2 regions of the Bradyrhizobium sp. USDA 3256 genome follow, and region 2 is predicted to be linked to the other one. Evidence: riboswitches for the same ligand, from Rfam matches in the RefSeq annotation. Region 2 holds a riboswitch; the other holds the start of a gene.

Region 1 (11,280 bases), 160 kb from region 2:
AGCGAAGTCCTTTCGAAGCTACCAGCGCCCGCTCCGGATAATGATGACCCTATGCTTGGTATCGCCTTGGCTTTTGAATTTAGCCCACTAGAAATCAAGCGCGAGGGACGGCTGCGAGTGTCTGCCGTTAGAGAGGGGAAAAGATATGGACTTGGATCGCTTCAAGTGATTTCAAGGCCACCTCAAGAAGAGGCCGCCAACTGAGGCGGCCTTACATTTTCCTTGAAATTTAAACGGCCCCAATCGGGGGCCGCCAACCCGTCCGGGACGGGTTTTCCTCCAGCAGTCCGGAGCTACCTGGGCTGACTTTGGAGGCTAGAGACTGACGCGCTGCAAAGCACGTTTGTTCCAAGCAAAGAACACATCGCGACCCACCCGAAGTTATGGGGCCAGAACATCTGCTGGACCACTAGGTAGTCCTACCGAGAACAGCGGACGGGCCTTGGTTGAAAATGGGTTAACCCCAAACTAGGCCACTGCAATTTTCAAAACAGGCCACTAGGGATGGAAACAGGCCAGCGCCGGTCTGCCCGAAAGAACATATTGCGAACCTAGAACAAATGTGGTACGAGGTTCCAATCAACAACGCATTCCGCCTGATCTCATCGCCCGTTTTTCCCGCTAGCGAATCCCCGCCATAAGGAGCACATCCCAAATGTCCGCCACCGCACTGCGTATCGTCGAAGGATCCTCCATGGACAAGTCCAAGGCCCTCTCAGCCGCGCTCTCCCAGATCGAGCGCCAGTTCGGCAAGGGCTCGGTGATGAAGCTCGGCAAGAACGACCGTTCGATGGATGTCGAGACGGTGTCGTCGGGGTCGCTCGGGCTCGATATCGCGCTCGGCGTCGGCGGCCTGCCGAAGGGGCGCATCGTCGAGATCTACGGGCCGGAATCGTCGGGCAAGACCACGCTGGCGCTGCACACGGTGGCGGAAGGCCAGAAGAAGGGCGGCATCTGCGCCTTCATCGACGCTGAACATGCGCTCGATCCGGTCTATGCGCGCAAGCTCGGCGTCAACATCGACGAGCTCTTGATCTCGCAGCCGGACACCGGCGAGCAGGCGCTCGAGATCGCCGACACGCTGGTGCGCTCTGGCGCGGTCGACGTGCTGGTGATCGATTCGGTCGCGGCGCTGGTGCCGAAGGCCGAGCTCGAGGGCGAGATGGGCGATGCGCTGCCGGGTCTGCAGGCCCGCCTGATGAGCCAGGCGCTGCGCAAGCTCACCGCCTCGATCAACAAGTCGAACACGATGGTGATCTTCATCAACCAGATCCGCATGAAGATCGGCGTGATGTACGGTTCGCCGGAGACCACCACCGGCGGCAACGCGCTGAAATTCTACGCTTCGGTCCGCCTCGACATCCGCCGCATCGGCGCGATCAAGGAGCGCGACGAGGTGGTCGGCAACACCACCCGCGTCAAGGTGGTGAAGAACAAGCTGGCGCCGCCCTTCAAGCAGGTCGAGTTCGACATCATGTATGGCGAGGGCGTGTCCAAGATGGGCGAGATCCTCGACCTCGGCGTCAAGGCCGGCATCGTCGAGAAGTCCGGCGCCTGGTTCTCCTATGACAGCCAGCGGCTCGGCCAGGGCCGCGAGAATTCCAAGGCATTCCTGAAGTCGAATCCCGACATCACCGCCAAGATCGAAGCCGCGATCCGGCAGAACTCCGGCCTGATCTCCGAGCAGATCCTCGCCGGCACGCCCGAGCGCGACGCCGAGGGCGAGGAGCCGACGGAAGAGTAAGGCTCAATTATTTCGCTGCAAGCGGGCGCTGAGGACGTTGAGTTGCCGACGTCTTCGGCGCCCGTTTGGTTTTGTGTGTGTTTCGTGAAGCAGTTGATCCTCAGCTTGCGGTGCTGATGCCACCGTGCGTAGCTGGAGAGCGTCGTGACGAGTCTGATCCTGGCGACAAGCGATCTCGCGAGCTATCGCCTGAGGCAGGCGGGAAGGGCGGATATCGTCGTCGGCTTGAGGCCGCGCTTCGTTTGGAGGAAAATGCCCTCGTCGGCTGACCTCACGACCCTGCTGGAACCGCGTTCTGCAAAGCATGTCGATTTCGACACGCACTGGCTCGACTTCGACAGTTCAAGATGGACCGGCTCGATTGGTCGGGACGTCGGACTTGTCGAGCTGTGTGAGCGTTGCGACAGGGTCGAGCTATGGGCCGATCCTCAGCCGAATGACCAGCTGGTGCTGGCCTGGTTGCTCGTGCTCCGCCCGCACCGCCACATCGTAGCGAAGCTCAAGCTGGTCCAGACCGATGTCGAGATCGGCAGGTACCGAAGTGAGAGCTCGGCGAAATGGCGATTGCCTGCACTTGCGGTGACGGATGATCGGCTGGAATTGGCCAGTCGCGCCTGGAATGCCTATCGCGCTCCGACGCCCGAGCCCTGTTTCGACCTTCTCATGCAGGATCTGTCGGCCATCCCGCAGCTCCGCGCGGCGCTGATTGCGTTGCTCGAGGAGCTGCCCGGGCGAGACACCGGCCTCGGCGCGTCCGAACCGCGGATGCTGGATCTCGTCGCCGACGGCAAGACAAGCCCACAGGTCCTTTCGAGCGAGCTGAACAGGGAGCGCGGCGTGTTCGATTTTCAGGAAGCGGAGCTGATCCTGGACCGGCTCGCCGATTGTCCATCACCGGTCCTGACCGGATTCCCCGCCGAGATCGAGGGGGCCGACGATTTGAAGGCCCGACGAGAACGACTCCTGTACAGTCGGTTGTCGCTCACCGATTTCGGCCAGGAAGTGTCGGATCGCGAGCTCGACTTCAGCCAGTACAACACGATCCATCGCTGGTGGGGCGGCACCAAATTGACCAATGAGCGGCTGTGGCGCTGGGATACCGAGAGCCCCAGCTTGGTCGCTCCGCAGGTTTGATCGACACCGCGCCGCCGGCAGGGCCGCGTTACGCCAGCGCCTTTTCGCGGCTCGCGATCAGTGCCCGCAAATCCTCGGTCACGGCGACCGACTGGTGCGTCTTCTGGTCGGTCGCGACCCAGATGATCTCGCCGGTGGCGCGCAGGTCATCGGAGCCCTTGGCGAAGATCGCGAGCGCAAGATTGATCGAGGAGCGACCGATCCGCGCGACCCGGACGCAGACCTCGATGTCCTCGTCGAACCGGATCGGCGCCTTGTACTCGACGACCGATTTCACGGTGTGGAAGTCGATCCCGGTCCGCGCCACCTCGCCGAGATAATCGTAGCCCAGCGCGCGGAAATATTCGGTGATGGCGGTGTCGAAATAGGTGAGGTAGTGCGCGTTGAACACCACGGCCTGCGCGTCGACCTCCGAATAGCGGACGCGAAACGGGAAATGGAACCAGAATTCCTCGCGCATGTTTCCTCCTGCCGCGGGCGGGCCAGTCCGTCATTCCGGGGCGCGACGAAGTCGCGAACCCGGAATCCAGAGGTCGTGGATCGAGATTCCGGGTTCTCGCTTCGCGAGCCCCGGAATGACACCGAGTGAATCAGGCGTCAGAGACGCAACGCCACATAGCTGCAGTAGCTCCTTACTCCGCCGCCTGCGCGTAATCCTCGACCGGCGGGCACGAGCACACCAGATTGCGGTCGCCATAGACGTTGTCGACGCGGCCGACCGGGCTCCAGTATTTGTCGGAACGCGACACGCCGGCCGGGAAGCAGCCCTCGGCGCGGGTATAGGCCCTGTTCCAGGCATCGTCGGCGATGTCGTGGACGGTATGCGGCGCGTGGCGCAGCGGCGAGGCCTCGACCTTCCAGCGGCCCTTCTCGATCTCCGCGATTTCGTCGCGGATCGCGATCATGGCGTCGCAGAAGCGGTCGATCTCGAACTTCGATTCCGATTCCGTCGGCTCGATCATCAGCGTGCCCGCCACCGGGAAGCTCATGGTCGGCGCGTGGAAGCCGTAGTCGATCAGGCGTTTGGCGATGTCGTCGACGGTGACGCCGCTGGTCGTCTTCAGCGGCCGCGGATCGACGATGCACTCATGCGCGACGCGGCCGCGCTCGTTGCGGTACAGCACCGGGAAGTGCGGCTGCAGCCGTGCGGCGATGTAGTTGGCATTGAGAATCGCGATCTCGGTCGCCCGCGTCAGACCTTCGCCCCCCATCATCAGGATGTAGATGTAGGAGATGGTCAGGATCGACGCCGAGCCGAACGGCGCGGCCGATACCGGGCCGATCGCGTGCGCCGTCGCGCCGACGGTCGCGGGATGGCCCGGCAGATAGGGCGCAAGATGCGCCTTCACGCCGATCGGGCCCATGCCCGGGCCGCCGCCGCCATGCGGAATGCAGAAGGTCTTGTGCAGGTTGAGATGGCTGACATCGGCGCCGTAGTCGCCGGGCCGCGACAGCCCGACCTGCGCGTTCATGTTGGCGCCGTCGAGATAGACCTGGCCGCCATGGGCATGCACGATGTCGCAGATCTCGCGGATATGTTCCTCGAACACGCCGTGGGTCGACGGATAGGTGATCATGACGGCGGCCAGGTTGGCGGAGTGCTTCTCGGCCTTGGCGCGGAGATCATTGACGTCGACGTCGCCGCGCGCATCGCACGCCACCACCACGACCTCCATGCCGACCATCGCCGCCGAGGCCGGATTGGTGCCGTGCGCGGAGGAGGGGATCAGGCACACCTTGCGGTGCGGCTCGCCGCGCGCCAGGTGATAACCCCGGATCGCCAGCAGTCCGGCATATTCGCCCTGCGCGCCGGAGTTCGGCTGCAGCGAGACCGCATCATAGCCGGTGATGTCGCACAGCCATTGCTCCAGCCGCTTGAACAGCGCGTGATAGCCCTTGGCCTGATCCGCGGGCGCGAACGGATGCAGGTTGCCGAACGCCGGCCAGGTCAGCGGGATCATTTCGGTGGTGGCGTTGAGCTTCATCGTGCAGGAGCCGAGCGGGATCATCGCGCGGTCGAGCGCGAGGTCACGATCACTGAGCTTGCGCATGTAGCGCAGCAGCTCGGTCTCGGAACGGTGCGTGTTGAACACCGGATGGGTGAGGAAGGCGCTGGTGCGCCGCAGCTCCTTCGGCAGCGCCTCGTGCGCGCCGGCCTCGATCTCGGCATAGCTGAGCTTGCCGCCGAACACGCGCCACACCGCCTCGACCGTCTCCGGCGTCGTGGTCTCGTCGAGCGCGATGCCGAGCGTGGTCGCGCCGACGCGCAGATTGATCCGCTCCGCCAGCGCGCGGGTGACGAGCTCGATCTGCTTGCTGCCTGCCTCGACCGTCACGGTATCGAAGAACGCTTCGCTGGTCGGCGCAAAGCCGAGCTTGCGCAGGCCGGCGGCAAGCACGGTGGCGCGGCGATGCACGCTGCGTGCGATATGGGTCAGGCCCTCCGGACCGTGATAGACCGCATACATCGAGGCGATCACGGCGAGCAGCACCTGCGCGGTGCAGATGTTCGAGGTCGCCTTCTCGCGGCGGATGTGCTGCTCGCGGGTCTGCAGGGCGAGGCGATAGGCCGGTGCCCCACGCGAATCCACCGAGAGGCCGACGATGCGGCCGGGCAGCGAGCGCTTCAGCGTGTCGCGCACCGCCATGTAGGCGGCGTGCGGTCCGCCGTACCCCATCGGCACGCCGAACCGCTGCGCCGAACCGATCGCGATGTCGGCGCCGAGCTCGCCCGGCGACGCGAGCAGCGTCAGCGACAGCAGGTCGGCGGCAACGATCGCCAGCGCGCCCTTGGCGCGCAGCGAGGCGATAGCAGGCTTAAGGTCGCGTACCGCGCCCGATGTGCCCGGATATTGCAGCAGCGCGCCGAGTACATCGGCGTTGTCGAGCTCGGTCAGGGGATCGCCGACCACCAGCGCCCAGCCCAGCGGCGCGGCGCGCGTGCGCATCACCGCCAGCGTCTGCGGATGCACCTCCTTGTCGACGAAGAACACCTTCGCCTTGACCTGCGAGTGGCGCTCGGCGAGCGCCATCGCTTCCGCCGCCGCGGTCGCCTCGTCGAGCAGCGAGGCGTTGGCGACGTCGAGCCCGGTGAGATCGCAGATCATGGTCTGGAAGTTGAACAGCGCCTCGAGCCGGCCCTGGCTGATCTCCGGCTGGTACGGCGTATAGGCGGTGTACCAGGCCGGGTTCTCCAGAATGTTGCGCTGGATCACCGCGGGCAGGATGGTCCCCGAATAGCCCTGGCCGATCAGCGAGGTGAACACCTGGTTCTGCGCGGCGAGCTCGCTCATATGCGCGAGCGCCTCGGTCTCGCTCAGCGCCCGGCCGAGATCGAGCGGCGCCTTCTGCCGGATCGACGCCGGCAGCGTCTCGTTCATCAGCGCCTGCAGGCTCGCGGCGCCGACCGTCTCCAGCATCGCGTTGACGTCGCGCGGCGACGGTCCGATGTGGCGGCGGACGAAATCGGTGGCGGCTTCGTTGATCGGCTTGAAGGGCGCGTTCATGACGTGATCCTCGGGGTGATCCTTTAGGCGGTGTGCGCGGCGTAGGCGGCCTCGTCCATCAGGCCGCCGAGCTCGCCCTTGTCGGCAATCTTCAGCTTGAAGAACCAGGCCTTGCCGCCGGCGTCCGAATTGACCAGCGCGGGCTCGGCGGCGAGCGCGTCGTTGACCTCGACCACCTCGCCGGTGATCGGCGCGTAGACGTCGGAAGCGGCCTTGACGGATTCCACCACAGCGGCGGCCTCGGCCTTCTTCAGGCTGCGGCCGACCTTGGGCAGTTCGACGAACACCACGTCGCCGAGCTGCGACTGCGCATAGTCGGTGATCCCGATCGTGGCGACGTCGCCCTCGATGCGGAGCCATTCGTGGTCGGACGTGTACAGCGTCGTCATGGGGATCGATCCTTTGGCGTTCAGCGTTTGTAGGTATTGGGGACGAAGGGCGTGGCGGCGACCTTGAGCGGCAGCCGCTGGCCTCGCACTTCGGCGAAAACGGTGGTGCCGACCGCGGAAAGGGCGGTAGGCAGATAGCCCATCGCGACCGGCGCATTGAGGCTCGGGCCGAAGCCGCCCGAGGTCACCTTGCCGATCTGCTCGGTCGAGCCGGCATCGGCGAACAGCGCGGCGCCTTCGCGCACCGGTGCGCGGCCGTCGGGCTTCAGGCCGACCCGCCGGCGCGCGGCGCCATCTGCGAATTGCGCGAGAATCTTGTCGGCGCCGGGGAAGCCGCCGGCGCGGGCGCCGCCGCTGCGGCGAACCTTCTGCACCGACCATTCCAGCGCGCCTTCGACCGGCGTCGTCGTGGTGTCGATGTCGTGGCCATAGAGGCACAGCCCGGCTTCGAGCCGCAGGCTGTCGCGCGCGCCGAGCCCGATCGGCAGCACGTCGGGATTGTCGAGCAGCGCGGTGACCAGGGCTTCCGCCTTGTCCGCGGGCACGGAAATCTCAAAGCCGTCCTCGCCGGTATAGCCGGAGCGCGAGACGAAGCAGTCGACGTCGCCGACGCGGCGCGGACCGGCGTCCATGAATTTCATCGAACCGACATCTGCACAAAGTTTCGCCAGCGCCGATTCGGCTTTCGGCCCCTGCAGTGCGATCAGCACGCGGTCGGCCAGCGAGACGATCTCGCAGGCGTCGGAGAGATTCGCACGCAGATGCGCCTCGTCCTCGGCCTTGCAGGCGGCGTTGACCACCAGGAACAGGTGATCGCCGAAATTCGCCACCATCAGGTCGTCGAGCAGGCCACCATCATTGTTGGTGAATTGCGCGTAGCGCTGCCGTCCCGGTGCGACACCGACGATGTCCTGCGGCACCAGTTTTTCCAGCGCGAGCGCGGCGTCGGCGACCTTACCGGATTTGGCCTTCAACACGAGCTGGCCCATGTGCGACACATCGAACAGGCCGGCTTCCTTGCGGGTGTGCAGATGCTCCTTCAGCACGCCGGCCGCGTATTGCACCGGCATGTCATAGCCGGCAAACGGCACCATCTTGGCGCCGCGCGCCAGGTGCAGCGCGTGCAGCGGGGTCTGTTTCAGCGGGGAGGTTTCGTGCGCAAGCATCACAGGGCCCTCGCGGTTCCCGCGGGGACCCATTTCCCCTTGAGAAACCTGCAGAAAGCCCCATCTGTCGCTGTGCCTGAGAGTATTATCCCGTCGGCGGACGCATCGGGGCGAACCCCAGCATCTCTTTCCAGATGTCAGACGTCACGCGGTCCTTTTGCCTGAGAGTTTCCGGGGCGGTTGCTCCTTCGGCGCCGGCGGTAAGGCCGGTCTCTCCCGACGTGACTAGGTATAGGTAGGTAGAAAACACGGCGCCACCAAGACTGTCAACGCAGCTGCAGCAACTATCCAATGGGCTTTGTGCTGCCGCGGCAAGCCCATGATCCGCCTGCACAGTTTCTGGACACCGCAGCTGGCAATGTCTAAAAGCGTTCGGCCGGAAAATGACGCCTTTTTGCGGCTGGCCGGCCCTTTTTTCCGATTGGATGAACATGAGCAGCGTCAACGACATCAGGTCGACATTTCTGAACTTCTTCAAGGAGAACGGGCACGAGATCGTGGCCTCGTCGCCGCTGGTTCCGCGCAACGACCCGACCTTGATGTTCACCAATGCCGGCATGGTGCAGTTCAAGAACGTCTTCACCGGCGTCGAGAAGCGCGGCTATCAGCGCGCCACGACGTCGCAGAAGTGCGTGCGCGCCGGCGGCAAGCATAACGACCTCGACAATGTCGGCTACACCGCGCGCCATCTCACCTTCTTCGAGATGCTCGGCAACTTCTCGTTCGGCGATTACTTCAAGGAGCGCGCGATCGAGCTCGCCTGGAATCTGATCACCAAGGATTTCGGGCTGAAGAAGGACAAGCTGCTGGTCACCGTCTACCACACCGACGACGAGGCGGCCGGCCACTGGAAGAAGATCGCGGGCTTCTCGGACGACCGCATCATCCGCATCCCGACGTCGGACAATTTCTGGGCGATGGGCGACACCGGTCCGTGCGGTCCGTGCTCCGAAATCTTCATCGACCGCGGCGAGCACATCTGGGGCGGACCTCCGGGCAGCCCGGAGGAGGATGGCGATCGCTTCCTCGAATTCTGGAACCTGGTGTTCATGCAGTACGAGCAGGTGACGAAGGAGGAGCGCGTGGCGCTGCCACGTCCCTCGATCGACACCGGCATGGGGCTCGAGCGCATGGCCTGCATCCTGCAGGGCGTCGAGAGCGTGTTCGAGACCGATCTGTTCCGCAATTTGATCGATGCCGCCGCGTCGACCCTCGGCCACGGTCCGAACGAGCAGAACGTCGGGTCGTACCGCGTGATCGCCGACCACCTGCGCTCGTCGGCATTCCTGATCACCGACGGCGTGCTGCCGTCGAACGAGGGCCGCGGCTACGTGCTGCGCCGGATCATGCGCCGCGCGATGCGCCATGCGCAGCTCTTGGGCGCGAGCGAGCCGCTGATGCATCGCCTGGTCTGGGCGCTGGTCCGCGAGATGGGCCAGGCCTATCCGGACCTGGTCCGCGCCGAGAAGCTGATCGAGGAGACGGTGCGGCTGGAAGAGACGCGCTTCCGCAAGACGCTGGCGCGCGGCCTGTCGATCCTCGACGAGAAGAGCGCCGGCCTCAAGAAGGGCGACATGTTCGACGGCGACACCGCGTTCACGCTGTACGACACCTACGGCTTCCCGCTCGATCTGACGCAGGACGCGCTGAAGTCGCGCGGCATCAGCGTCGACCAGGCGTCGTTCACCGACGCGATGGAGCGGCAGCGCGTGAAGGCGCGTGCCTCCTGGGCAGGCTCGGGCGAGGCGGCGAGCGAGGCGACCTGGTTCCCGCTGCGCGAGAAGCTCGGCGCGACCGAATTCCTCGGCTACGAGACCGAGAGCGCGGAAGGCGCGGTGACGGCGCTGATCAAGGACGGCGCCGAGGTCGAGAGCCTGAAGGCCGGCGAGAGCGGCGCGATCGTGCTGAACCAGACCCCGTTCTACGGCGAGTCCGGCGGCCAGGTCGGCGACACCGGCGTGCTGACCGGCGAGGGCGTCAAGTTCCGCGTCGCCGACACGCAGAAGAAGGCCGGCGATCTGTTCGTGCATCTCGGCACGGTGGAGCAGGGCACGCTCGGCGTCGGCACCGCGCTGCAGCTCGAGGTCGACCACACCAGGCGCTCGTCGATCCGCGCCAACCATTCGGCGACGCATCTGTTGCACGAGGCGCTGCGCCAGGTGCTTGGCGATCACATCGCGCAGCGCGGCTCGCTGGTCACGCCGGACCGGCTGCGCTTCGACTTCGTGCATCCGAAGCAGATCACGCCGGAAGAGCTCGCCCGGATCGAGGACATCGCCAACGATGTCGTGCTGGAGAATGACGAGGTCACGACCCGGGTCATGGGCGTCGACGATGCCCGCGAGGCCGGTGCCCGCGCGCTATTTGGCGAGAAGTATGGCGACGAGGTTCGCGTCGTGTCGATGGGCAAGGGCGCCCGCGATCACGGCCAGAACGCGTTCGGCTGGTCGGTCGAGCTCTGCGGCGGCACCCATGTCCGCCGCACCGGCGACATCGGCATGATCTCGGTGACCAGCGAGGGCGCGGTGGCGTCCGGCGTCCGCCGCATCGAGGCGCTGACCGGGCATCACGCGCGCAAGCACGCCAACGACACCATCGCGCTGGCCAAGACCGCGGCGCTGGAGCTGCGCACCACGATCGACGACGTGCCGGCGCGCATCGCCGCGCTGATGGAAGAGCGCAAGAGGCTCGAGCGCGATCTGTCTGACGCCCGCAAGAAGCTCGCGATGGGTGGCGGCGGTGCGTCGAACGGCGCGGCCTCCGCCGTTCGCGAGGTCGGCAATGTCAAGCTGCTGGCACGCGCGGTCGAGGGCGTCGAGACCAAGGATCTCAAGAGTCTCGTCGACGACGGCAAGAAGCAGATCGGCTCGGGCGTGGTCGCGATCGTCGGCGTCACCGAGGACGGCAAGGCCGGCATCGTGGTCGGCGTCACCGCCGATCTGACCGCGCGGTTCAACGCGGTCGAGCTCGTGCGCAAGGGCTCCGAGGTGCTCGGCGGCAAGGGCGGCGGCGGCCGGCCCGACATGGCGCAGGCCGGCGGACCCGACGGCGCCAAGGCAGACGCCGCGCTGTCGGCGATCGAACAGGCCATGACTCAACAGGCATCGGCCGGCGCCTGACGGAGAGTCTGATCGTGGCGACGGCTCCGGGTAGGCCCACGATCAGCGATCCCGGGCTGCGCGACCGTCTCTACGAGCTGCTCGAACGCGATGATCTGCCGCATTCGGGCGGCTTGCGGTTTGCCCGGGTCATCGTCGCCATCATCGCCGTCGACGTGCTGGCGGCGATTCTGGCCTCCGTGCCCGAGATCGACGCGCAGTTCGGCTGGCTGCTGACGACCA
Region 2 (11,280 bases):
GCGCCCAGCGGCACCGGCTGCCCCTTGGTTGCGACATTGTCCTTGATGGTGGCGGGAACGCCATCCAGCGTGCCGGCCGGCTCGGCCTGCTGCCAGCGCTCGGTCGAGGTCCTGGCGACCTTCCGCGCCCCTTCCGGGTCGTACAGATACAGCGCCTTGATGTGCGGCTCCCAGGTTGCGACCTGGGAGATGATTTCCTCCAGCACCTCGGACGGCGAGAACTGCTTGGCACGATAGCCGGCGAGCAGGTCGACGGCGGAGAGATCGTGCAGCGACGTGATGGCGTCCCCTTTGGGCTTATGCATGCGCACCTGCCGGCATGCGTTTTTCGATGATGCGGGCGAACATGCTGGCGCCGATCGGCAGGATCTTGTCGTCGAGAACGTAACCGGGATTGTGAACGGGCACGGAGCCGTCATGGCCGACCCAGAAATACGCGCCGGGAATGGCCTGCATCATGTCTGCGAAATCCTCGCTGCCCATCTTGGGCGTCGAGCGGGTGATAACCTTGGCCGGATCGACGACGGTGCGCGCAACTTCCTCGACGACGCGGGACTGCTCTTCCTGGTTCACCAGCACGCTGAAGCCGTCGCGGATCTCGACCGAGATTTCGGCGTCATATGCCGCCGCAAAGCCGGCGGAGATTTCGCGCATGCGCTTGCGGATCAGCTCACGAATCTCGTCGGAGAAGCAGCGCACCGTGCCGCACATCCAGGCTTCGCCGGGAATGACGTTGTAGGCCGACCCGGAATGGATCTGCGTGATCGACAGCACCGCAGCCTGCAGCGGATCGACGTTGCGGCTGACGATCGACTGCAACGCCTGTCCGAGCGTCATTGCGATCACGACCGCGTCCTTGGAGCGCTCCGGCATCGCGCCATGCGCGCCGTAGCCCTGGATCCTGATGTCGAAGAAGTCGGCTGCGGCCATTGCCGGGCCCGGCAGGATCGCGATCTCGCCATGGTTGAGGTCGGGCGCGTTGTGCAGGCCGTAGACCTCGTCGCAGGGGAACTGCTTGAACAGGCCGTCCTTGATCATGGCGCGGGCGCCGCCGAGGCCTTCCTCGGCCGGCTGGAAGATGAAATGCACGGTGCCGTCGAAGTTGCGGGTCTCGGCGAGATAGCGTGCCGAGCCGAGCAGCATCGTGGTGTGGCCGTCATGGCCGCAGCCGTGGAAGCGGCCGGGGATGGTCGAACGCCACTTCAGATTGGTGTTCTCCTCCATCGGCAGCGCGTCCATGTCGGCGCGCAGGCCGATCTTCTTGGTGCCGTTGCCCTTGCCCTTGAGCACACCGACCACGCCGGTGCCGCCGAGGCCGCGATGCACCTCGATGCCCCAGCTCGTCAGCTTGTCGGCAACGATGCCCGAGGTGCGGACCTCCTCGAAGCCGATCTCGGGATGCGCATGCAGATCCCGTCTGATGGCGGTGAGTTCGTCGGCAAAACTGTCGATGCGCTCAATGGTCGGCATGGCTCTCTATCCGTTTGTGCGTGATGGGGAGGTGGGTGTGAAAGTAGGGCCGTTCGGCTTGATACGAATGCCGGCACGCAAATGTTTCCACGGCAGCGTGGCGGTATCGGCGGGCATCGCGCCGGGGGCGGCGCAAATCAGCAATTTCTCGGCGATCGGCTCGAAATCGGCGCGGAAGTGCACCGAGCTCTTGTTGACCAAAATCTTCTGCGCCGTCGGCTCGATGCCGACATAGCGGTACATCGCCTGGTCGGCAAGCTGGGCCTTGTAGGAGCCGACCACGACGCGGACGTCGCCGACCCGCAGGCAGGCCGAGGGGCCCATATCCATGTCGCGGCCGCCGAAATAGGGACCGGGCGCCACGAATTTTCCATCCGAGAGCTGCTCGACGACAAAAGTCTCCCGGTACGGCGCGTCGCCGGGAATGCCGGACTTACCGCCGAGCTCGAGCGTGACTGATGCCCCGACACCGGCGGTGTGCGCGGCCTTCGCGGATTGCGGGTCGTAGATCACGCCGGTCGCGGCACTTGCCTTGTTGCGTACCAGCGCGCGCAGCATGCCGGTGGTGTCGGAATCGCCGCCGGCGCCGGGATTGTCCTGGGTGTCGGCGATGATGATCGGCTTGCTGGCCGATTTCGCCAGTTCCATCGCCAGCCGCACGCCTTCGTCGGGCGAATAGATCCGGCCGTCGAAATCATCCTCATGGCCTTCGACCAGGGCGACGACCCTGTCGGCGGCGGCATCCGCATCGGCCTGGGTCCGGCCGTAAGCGAATACGCTCGGTCCGCAATCCCTGAAATCGGCAGCCGGGAAGCCCGGTGCAAACGACAGCGTCGGCACCACGTCGCTCTCGAGCGCGGCGAGCTTTTGATAGATGCCCTTGGTCGGCTGGTCGTTGGTGCACTGCCAGCTGATCGGGATCAGGAACGGCAATTGCCGGAATGCCTTTGCGAAGCGCTGCCTGGACTTGAGCATCAGCGCCAGATGCCGGGCACAGGCGCGGCCGGTTTCGGCCATGTCGACATGCGGATAGGTGCGGTAGGCAATCAGCGCATCGGCATGCTCGATCATCTTTGGCGAGACGTTCGCATGCAGATCGAGGCTCGCCACCAGCGGCAGGTCGTTGCCGATCGCCTTGCGCACGCGGGCCAGCGTTTCGCCTTCACCATCGTCATAATGCTCGGTGACCATGGCGCCGTGCAGGTCGAGATAGACGGCGTCGATCGGTCCGGCCGCGGCGATGCCGTCGACCATCTCCGTCACGATCCGCTCATAGGCATCCTTGCTGACATGCGCCGACGGGCTCGCCGCGGCGAAGATCGTCGGCACCAGTTCCCAGCCATTGGCTTCCGCCGCCTCGACAAAGCCGGCGAGGCCGACATTGATCTTGCGCATGACCTTGAGCACGTCGGCGCCATGCGTCATCGACGGCCAGCCGCCGCCATGCACGAAATCGTCATAGGTTGCCTTCGTCGGTGCGAAGGTATTGGTCTCGTGCAGGAAGCCGCCAACGGCAATGCGGGTCATCAAGTCGGTCTCGATACGTTTCTTCGATCATGATGCGATCGTGACGACGCGCGTCATGATCTCACCTCGTTGGTTGGAGCGTGATCTTCGGGGAAGACCGGTGTCCGCCTTCAGAGCCACGCTCTAGCGCGCGACGTTAAGCGTGTCGTCACGCCAAGCGCAAGCCGGGGAGCACCAGCGGATTTGCATGCCCTGTGGGCGGAAAGGCTTGAGGCTAAAGACCTAGGCCGTCGCCACAATGCCTTCCGAAACGGGGCGGAAGTTGGCGAAGTCCCAGCCGCGTCCGGGCGCCGCATCGAGCAGTGCGCGGGTATAGGCCTGCTGCGGATTGGTCAGCACCTCGGCGGCCGGTCCCTGTTCCACGACGCGGCCATGTTGCATCACGGCGACGTCGTCGCAGATTTGTGCGGCGACGCGCAAATCATGCGTGATGAAGAGCAGCGCGATGCCCAGCCGGCGCTGGATTTCGTCAAGCAGATCGAGAACCTGCGCCTGCACCGAGACGTCGAGCGCGGACACCGCCTCATCCGCGACGAGCACGTCGGGATCGAGCGCCAGCGCGCGCGCGATCGCGATGCGCTGGCGCTGGCCGCCGGAGAACTGGTGCGGATAGCGCGAGATCGCGTCGGGCGGCAAATGGACGAGCTCGAGCAGCTCGCGCGCGCGCGCCAGCGCATCCTTGCGCGGCATGCCGTAATTGACCGGGCCTTCCGCGATGCTCTCGCCGACGGTGACGCGCGGATTGAGCGAGCGGTAGGGATCCTGGAAGATGATCTGGATTTTCTGGCGATGCGGCTGCAACAGCCGGCGCGACAGGTCGGAGATCTCGCGGCCGGCGAGGCGTACCCCGCCCGAGGTCGGATCGATCAGGCGCACGATGCAGCGCGCGACCGTCGACTTGCCGGAACCGCTTTCGCCGACGATGCCGAGCGTGCGGCCCTTGCGCAGAGTGAGCGTGACGTTGCTGGCGGCGGCGACCTCGCGGGCTTTGCCGTAGAGCGACCGCTCCCGGTAGACCTTGCTGAGCTCGTTGGCTTCCAGCACCACGGGCTCGGTCGTCTCCGGGCGCGGCGCGCGCGGCACGAGGCTCGGCACCGAGGACAAGAGGTTGCGGGTGTACTCCATCCTCGGAGTGCGCAGCACGTCCTGCAGCGGGCCGGTTTCGACCAGGCGGCCGTGTCGCATCACCGCGACGCGGTCGGCGATCTCGGCCACCACGCCCATGTCGTGGGTGATGAACAGAACAGCGGTGCCGTGATCGCGTTGCAGGTCGCGGATCAAGGTGAGGATCTGCTTCTGCGTGGTGACGTCGAGCGCGGTGGTCGGCTCGTCCGCGATCAGGAGCTTCGGCTCCAGAACCAACGCCATCGCGATCATGATGCGCTGGCGCTGGCCGCCCGAGAGGCGATGCGGGTAAGAGGAGAAGATGCGCTCCACATCCGGCAGCCGCACATGCTCCATCATCGCCAGGATTTTCTGACGCCGCGCGCGGGAGTCGAGATCGGTGTGGGCGCGCAGCACCTCGTCGATCTGGCGGCCGACCGGCACGACGGGATTGAGCGCGGTCATCGGCTCCTGGAAGATCATCGCCATCCGCGTGGCGCGGAGTTGCCGCAGCCGCCGGTCGCTGGCGGTGAGCAGTTCCTCGCCGACCAGTTTGACGTTGCCGCCAGACGGCACCAGCGTGCCCTTCTGCTGCAGGCCCATCACGGTGAGCGATGTCACCGACTTGCCCGAGCCGCTTTCGCCGACCAGGCAGAGCGTCTCGCCTTCACGGACCTGCAGCGAGAGGTCGTCGATGATGCGATGTGCATCCGCCTTGCGGCCGAGGCCGACGACGAGATTGCTGATGTCGAGGACGACGTTGGTCATAGGACTGATTCCACCGGCAATACGAGGAGCGACCGTGATGTTTTTCGTCTTGCGTCATTCCGGGGCGATGCGAAGCATCGAACCCGGAATCTCGAGATTCCGGGTCTGGTGCTCACGCACCATCCCGGAATGACGGCTTCAATTGGCATTGAAGCCGTCACTTGCCCTCACGCTGCTTCATGCGGGGATCGAGCGCGTCGCGCGCGGCGTCGCCGATCAGGTTGACGCTGAGAATGGCGATCGAGAGCAGCAGCCCCGGCCAGAAGATCAGCGACGGCTTGACCTGGAAGTAGGCGCGGCCCTCGGCCATGATGTTGCCCCAGGTCGGCGTTTCCGGCGAGATGCCGGCGCCGAGGAACGACAGGATCGCCTCGGTCAGGATCGCGGACGCGCAGACATAGGTGCCTTGCACGATCAGCGGCGCGATGGTGTTCGGCATCAAATGCCGCCACATGATCTTCGGCAGGCTGGTGCCGAGCGAGATCGCGGCCTCGACATAAGGCTCCTCGCGTGCGGTCAGCACCACCGAGCGCACCAGCCGCGCCACGCGCGGGATCTCGGGGATGGTGATCGCGACCATCACGGTCCAGATGCTGGCACCCGACAGCGACACCACGGCGATCGCGAGCAGGATGGCGGGGATCGCCATCAAGCCGTCCATCACGCGCATCAGCACCGCATCGACCCAGCGGAAGAAGCCGGCGACGAGACCGATCAGAAGGCCGATGGCGATCGAGCAGACGGCGGCGCCGAGCCCAATCACCAGCGAGATCCGTGCGCCGTAGACGATGCGCGACAACAGGTCGCGGCCATAGGCGTCGGTGCCGAGCAGATATTGCGCGCTCGACGGCTTCAGCCGCTGCGACGGCGTCAGCAGCAGAGGATCATGCGGCGCAAGCAGCGGCGCGAAGATCGCCATCAGGATGATGAGGGCGAGGCAGATCGTCGCAACCGCGATGATCGGCGTCGACGTCAGGAAGCCGAACTTGACGCGGAACGGCCGGGTGACGGGAAGCGAGGATTCGGGAAGGGTTTCGATCGCCATTGCTCAGTACCGGATACGAGGATCGAGCAGGGTGTAGGCGAGGTCGATCAACAGATTGACCGCGACGTAGATACCCGACGTCAACAGGATCATGGCCTGGATCACCGGATAATCGCGCGCCAGCACCGCATCGACGGTGAGGCGGCCGATGCCGGGCAGGTTGAACACGCTTTCGGTGACGACGACGCCCGAGATCAGGAGCGCGAAGCCGGAACCGATCACCGTGATGACCGGCACGGCCGCGTTGCGCAGCGCATGGCGCAACAGCACGCCGGTCTCGCCGATGCCCTTGGCTCGCGCGGTGCGCACGTAATCCTCGCCGAGCACATCGAGCATCGAGGCTCGCGTCATGCGTGCGATCAGCGCGACATAGATGAAGGAGAGCGTGCAGGTCGGCAGGATGAGGCGCTGGAAGAACGGACCGAAGCCGGCCGAGATGCTCTTGAAGCCCTGTACCGGAACCCAGCGCAGATCGATCGCAAAGATCTGGATCAGCACATAGCCGATCACGAACACCGGCACCGAGAAGCCGAGCACCGAGAGCCCCATCACGAAGCGGTCGATCCAGGTGCCGTGCTTCCAGGCCGCGATCACGCCGAGCGGCACCGCCACCAGGATCGAGAGGATGATGGTGGCCAGCGCGACCGAGATCGAGGGCTCGAGGCGCGGGACGATCATTTCGAGGATCGGCTTATTCGAGATCAGGGAGACGCCGAGGTCGCCGTGCAGCAGCTTGGCGATCCAGGTGTAGAACTGGATGTAGATCGGCTCGTTCAGACCAAGCGAGGTCCTGATACGTTCGAGCTGTTCGGGAGTCGCGTTGTCGCCGGCGAGGATGGCGGCCGGGTCGCCCGGCGTCAGCCGCAGCAACAGGAACACGAACAGAGCCACCACGCCCATCACGGGAATGGCGGCGAGGATGCGGCGAAGCAGATATCCGAGCAAATTTGATCCGTTGGGTTGTGGTCGATGAAGTCCCCAGCGGGACCGTTGCACACCAGACCGTAGCACAGATGGTAGCAGACTCACGGTAGAACTTGAGCAAGTCCCATGCCATCGGTGCTGCGGTTTTTGCGGTGCAGCTAATCAGTCCTGTTGGCCGCGATTATTCCTCCGGTGAAGTTCGAAGCAGTCCACTGGAAGGTGGATTGATTTCAGCTTTGCGCGCGTTGGAATCCACGTCGAGCCCGGCACCGATCGACGGCGCCATCGGCGGCGTGTCGAGGTCGCGCCAATCGTCGATCGCCTGGGCCACCATCTGCGCCGTCGCGGCCGACAGTGTCCAGCCGAGATGACCGTGGCCCGTATTGTAGAACACGCCCGGAATCCGTCCGGCGCGAACCACCGGCATCATGTTCGGCATCATCGGGCGCAAGCCCGCCCATGGCACGACTTTCGACGTATCGATCTCTGGGAAATGATGCCGCACCCAGTCCACCAGCGGTTGAATGCGATCGGCGCGAATGTCGCGGTTGAAGCCGTTGAACTCGGCGGTGCCGGCGACGCGGAAGCGGTCGGCGCCGAGCCGGCTGGTGACGATCTTCGCAGCTTCATCGAGCAGGCTGACGGTGGGCGCGGCATTCCGGCTTTGCGGCGCATCGAGCTGCACCGTGATCGAATAGCCCTTCACCGGATAGACATTGACGCGATCGTTGAGCAGGCCGGCGAAGTGGCGGCTCGCCACGCCGGCGCAAATCACGATCCCGTCCGCCTGCAACTGCCGTCGCGTCGCGACCGCAGCATCATGTGAAGCAGCTTCGTTCCAGCCGATGCGGAAGCCGTCATCGCCGCGCGCGATCGTGTCGACGTCGGCTTCATGGACAAAGCTCGCGCCACGGCGGATGCAGGCGTCGGCGAGGCCGCGGGTGAATTTGTGGATATCGCCGGTCGCGTCCGACGGCGTGAAGAAACCACCATAGCAGGCCGTCTGCAACGCGGGTTCGATGACGCGGATCTCGTCCGGGGTCACCGGCCGGCGGTCGAGCCCGCCCTGCTGCAGCAGCGTGTTGACCTTGAGGCCGGCTTCGAAGCCGGCCCTGTCGTGATAGACGTGCAGGATGCCGCAGCGCTCGAGATCGAAGGCGATGTTCTCGCGCTCTGCGATCGAGAACAGATGCTTGCGCGCTTCGATGGCGAGCTTTGTGGTCTCGATGGTGTTGCCGCGATAGCGCGTGATGTGACCTACGAACTCGCCGATCCAGGAATATTTGTGCCAGCTCGGCTTCGGGTTCATCAGCAGCGGCGCGTCGCTTCTCAGCATCCAGCGCAGCCCCTTCAGGATGGTCGCAGCACTGTTCCAGACTTCGGCGTTGCTGGCGGAAAGCTGTCCGCCATTGGCGAACGAGGTTTCCATCGCGGCGTAGCGATGCCTGTCGAGGACAGTCACCTTGTAGCCGCGTTCAAGCAGGGCATAGGCCGTCGTTACGCCGGTGATGCCGGCGCCGATGATCGCGATGTGTGGCATGATGGTTTTCAGGCTCCCGTGGGTTAGAGTCGCCGAACCGCCGGTGAAACCGGCATCGGCGCCCCATCTGTCACGGTACCTGAGAGCTTGATCCGCATCGGGCCGGGGCCGGAAGCGAACTATCCCCTTCGGTGGACGTCATGGCCCTTGATGTGCGGCCATGTTCGTCTCTCTCCAGATCGTCCTGACGATACAGTCCTTTTGCCTGAGAGTTTCCGGGGCGGTTGCTCCGTCGGCGCCGAAGGCAACAACACGAATGTTGTCGCTTCGATCTCTCCCGCATCGTCGCGTTGGACGGCCGGACCGTAGGCGAAGCCTTAAAAATGGACAAGGCTAAATTTCGATCCGGCAGTGCCAACGTGTTGTGCAGTGCAATCGATGTCAGTCCAGCGTCGCCAGCAGCGCCGCCATCAGGCGGCCGCGTTCGGCAAGGCTGTCGACCTCGATATGCTCGTTGAGCGTATGTGCATCGGCGCCGCGTACACCGAGGCCGTCGAGCGTGGGGATGCCCATCGCGCCGGTGAAGTTGCCGTCCGAGCCGCCGCCGGCGCTGCCGTGCGGCAGATCGAGACCCATCGCTGCCGCAAGGCCTTTTGCCTTTTCATACAGCGCCATGGTGCCCGCATCGGGCTCCCATACCGGGCGAGTGACGCCGCGCGTCACCTTGAAGCTCACGTCGTTGGCGGTGCCCGACAATGCCAGCATGCGCTCGACGCCGCGGTCGAGATCGGCCTGGCGCTTGGCCATGCTGAGCGCTTCGCCGGTGCAGGTCGTCGCGACGCAATTGACCCACTGGCCGCCATGCACGATGCCGACCGAGAACGTGCAGTCCTCGGTGGTCATGCCGTCGATGGCGATGATCTGCCGCGCCATCTCCCGGATCGCGGAGCGGCCGGAAGACAGCGTCGCGCCGGCATGGCTGGGCTTGCCGGTGGCTTCCAGATTGAAGCGCGCGATCGCATAGCGGCCGGTGACGACGCCGTTGTTCGGACGGCCGGGCTCCGGCACCAGCACGTATTTGTTGCGCGCGGCTTCCGCCTCGATGATGTCGCGCGTCGACGGCGTGCCGACTTCTTCGTCGGGGGTGAACAGCACGGTGATCGGCAGCGGAGTCGTGAAGGAGGCGCGCGCCAACTGCCTGATCGCCTCGATCGACAGGTAGTTGCCGCCCTTCATGTCGAAGATGCCCGGCCCGAAGCACTTGTTGCCTTCGCGCCGCCACTTCAGCTTCTCGATGGTGCCAACGGGGTGAACGGTGTCCAGATGGCCGGCGATCAGGATGCCGGGCTGGCCTTGTTTCGGATGGGGAAAACGGGCGCGGACGCAGCCCGCGAAGCCCTGGCGTCCGGCGATGCGCTCGATCGTCGCACCCATGATCGCCATCTCGCGGGCGGCGAGATCGAGCATGCGTTCGACCGCGGCGGCGTCCCAGGTCGGGCTTTCGCATTCCACCCAGCTGCGCAGGCCCTGCAGCATCGCTTCGGAATCAAACGGGAGATTGGCGGGGTTCATCGTTGTTCTCTCTTGTTGTTCTGACGGCGCCGGCATCGCGCGCGCGTTACGAAAATCTCAGCCGACGATTTTGTAAAGCCAAAATCTGGCGCGCGGCCTCATTCGTTTGTGTACGTCCGATGCGACCTGAAACCGATTGACGCGCTTGGCGCTTGGTGCAAGTCTCGATTTCACAAGCCATACAGCATGTTAGTTCGCCTAAATAACGAACCGCGTGCATAACGAATAAGCCGGCTTTGACCAGTTACACGTCAGGAGAGATTGCATGTTCCCTATCTCGCGTTGGAAACACCGCACGCTAGCGGCCGCGTTGACGGCGCTCGCGCTGTCGTTCGCGCCGCAGGAATTGTCATTCGCACCGCAGGCGATGGCCGCGGGCAAGACCATCACCGCGGTGATGCACTCGGATCTGCGCGTCATCGATCCGATCATGACCACGGCCTACATCACGCGCGATCATGGCTACATGATCTATGACACGCTGCTGGCGACGGATTCCAATTTCAAGATCCAGCCGCAGATGGCGGACTGGAAGGTTTCCGACGACAAGCTGACCTACACGTTCACGCTGCGCGACGGCCTGAAGTGGCACGACGGCGCGCCGGTCACCGCGGAAGACTGCGTCGCCTCGCTGCAGCGTTGGGGCAAAGTCGACGGCATGGGCCAGAAGCTGATGGACTTCGTCGCGAGCCTGGAGGCGACCGACGCCAAGACCATCACGCTGAAGCTGAAGGAACCCTACGGCCTCGTGCTGGAATCGATCGGCAAGCCGTCGTCGCGCGTGCCGTTCATGATGCCGAAGCGTCTTGCCGAGACGCCGCCGGACAAGCCGATCCCGGAACAGATCGGCTCCGGACCGTTCAAATTCGTGCAGGCGGAATTCCAGCCGGGCGTGAAGGCGGTCTATGAGAAGAACAAGGACTACGTGCCGCGCAAGGAGCCGGCGAGCTGGACCGCGGGCGGCAAGGTCGTCAAGGTCGACCGCGTCGAGTGGGTCACGATGGCCGATGCGCAGACCGCGGTGAACGCGTTGCAATCCGGCGACATCGATTTCATGGAGAACCTTCCGTTCGACATGCTGCCGGTGCTCGAAGCCAATCCGGATCTCAAGATCGACGTCCTGAACAAGTTCGGCTTCCAGACCCTCGGACGCATGAACTTCCTCTATCCGCCGTTCGACAACCCGAAGGTGCGCCGGGCTGCGTTCCTCGCGATGAACCAGAAGGACGTGCTCGACGCGCTGGTCGGCAACGCCAAGTACCAGAAGATCTGCGGCGCCTTCTTCGTCTGCGGCACGCCGCTCGAGACCGACGTCGGGGCCGAAACGCTGGTGAAGGGCAACGGCCTGGCGGAAGCCAAGAAGGCGCTCGCCGCATCCGGCTATGACGGC

Evidence for each region. Region 2 has a riboswitch for glycine ahead of ACVWY5_RS21705 (D-amino acid dehydrogenase). Riboswitches for the same ligand answer to the same signal wherever they lie in the genome.
Region 1: it holds a riboswitch for glycine, as region 2 does, so the genes downstream of both, gcvT (glycine cleavage system aminomethyltransferase GcvT) here and ACVWY5_RS21705 (D-amino acid dehydrogenase) in region 2, are expected to answer to the same signal.

The regions. Positions count from the first base shown of each region.
Region 1 is NZ_JBSSAE010000002.1:4,364,663-4,375,942, reverse strand. It holds gene ACVWY5_RS22510 (hypothetical protein) at 1-204, shown strand, start outside; gene recA (recombinase RecA) at 656-1,744, shown strand; gene ACVWY5_RS22500 (hypothetical protein) at 1,889-2,878, shown strand; gene ACVWY5_RS22495 (acyl-CoA thioesterase) at 2,907-3,338, opposite strand; gene gcvP (aminomethyl-transferring glycine dehydrogenase) at 3,511-6,384, opposite strand; gene gcvH (glycine cleavage system protein GcvH) at 6,408-6,773, opposite strand; gene gcvT (glycine cleavage system aminomethyltransferase GcvT) at 6,794-7,939, opposite strand; glycine riboswitch at 8,080-8,168, opposite strand; gene alaS (alanine--tRNA ligase) at 8,371-11,058, shown strand; gene ACVWY5_RS22470 (cyclic nucleotide-gated ion channel) at 11,070-11,280, shown strand, end outside.
Region 2 is NZ_JBSSAE010000002.1:4,207,331-4,218,610, reverse strand. It holds gene ACVWY5_RS21735 (amidase) at 1-305, opposite strand, end outside; gene ACVWY5_RS21730 (M20 aminoacylase family protein) at 298-1,470, opposite strand; gene ACVWY5_RS21725 (M81 family metallopeptidase) at 1,477-2,997, opposite strand; gene ACVWY5_RS21720 (ABC transporter ATP-binding protein) at 3,220-4,869, opposite strand; gene ACVWY5_RS21715 (ABC transporter permease) at 5,027-5,914, opposite strand; gene ACVWY5_RS21710 (ABC transporter permease) at 5,918-6,859, opposite strand; gene ACVWY5_RS21705 (D-amino acid dehydrogenase) at 7,020-8,378, opposite strand; glycine riboswitch at 8,444-8,558, opposite strand; glycine riboswitch at 8,562-8,668, opposite strand; gene ACVWY5_RS21700 (M20/M25/M40 family metallo-hydrolase) at 8,760-9,890, opposite strand; gene ACVWY5_RS21695 (ABC transporter substrate-binding protein) at 10,156-11,280, shown strand, end outside.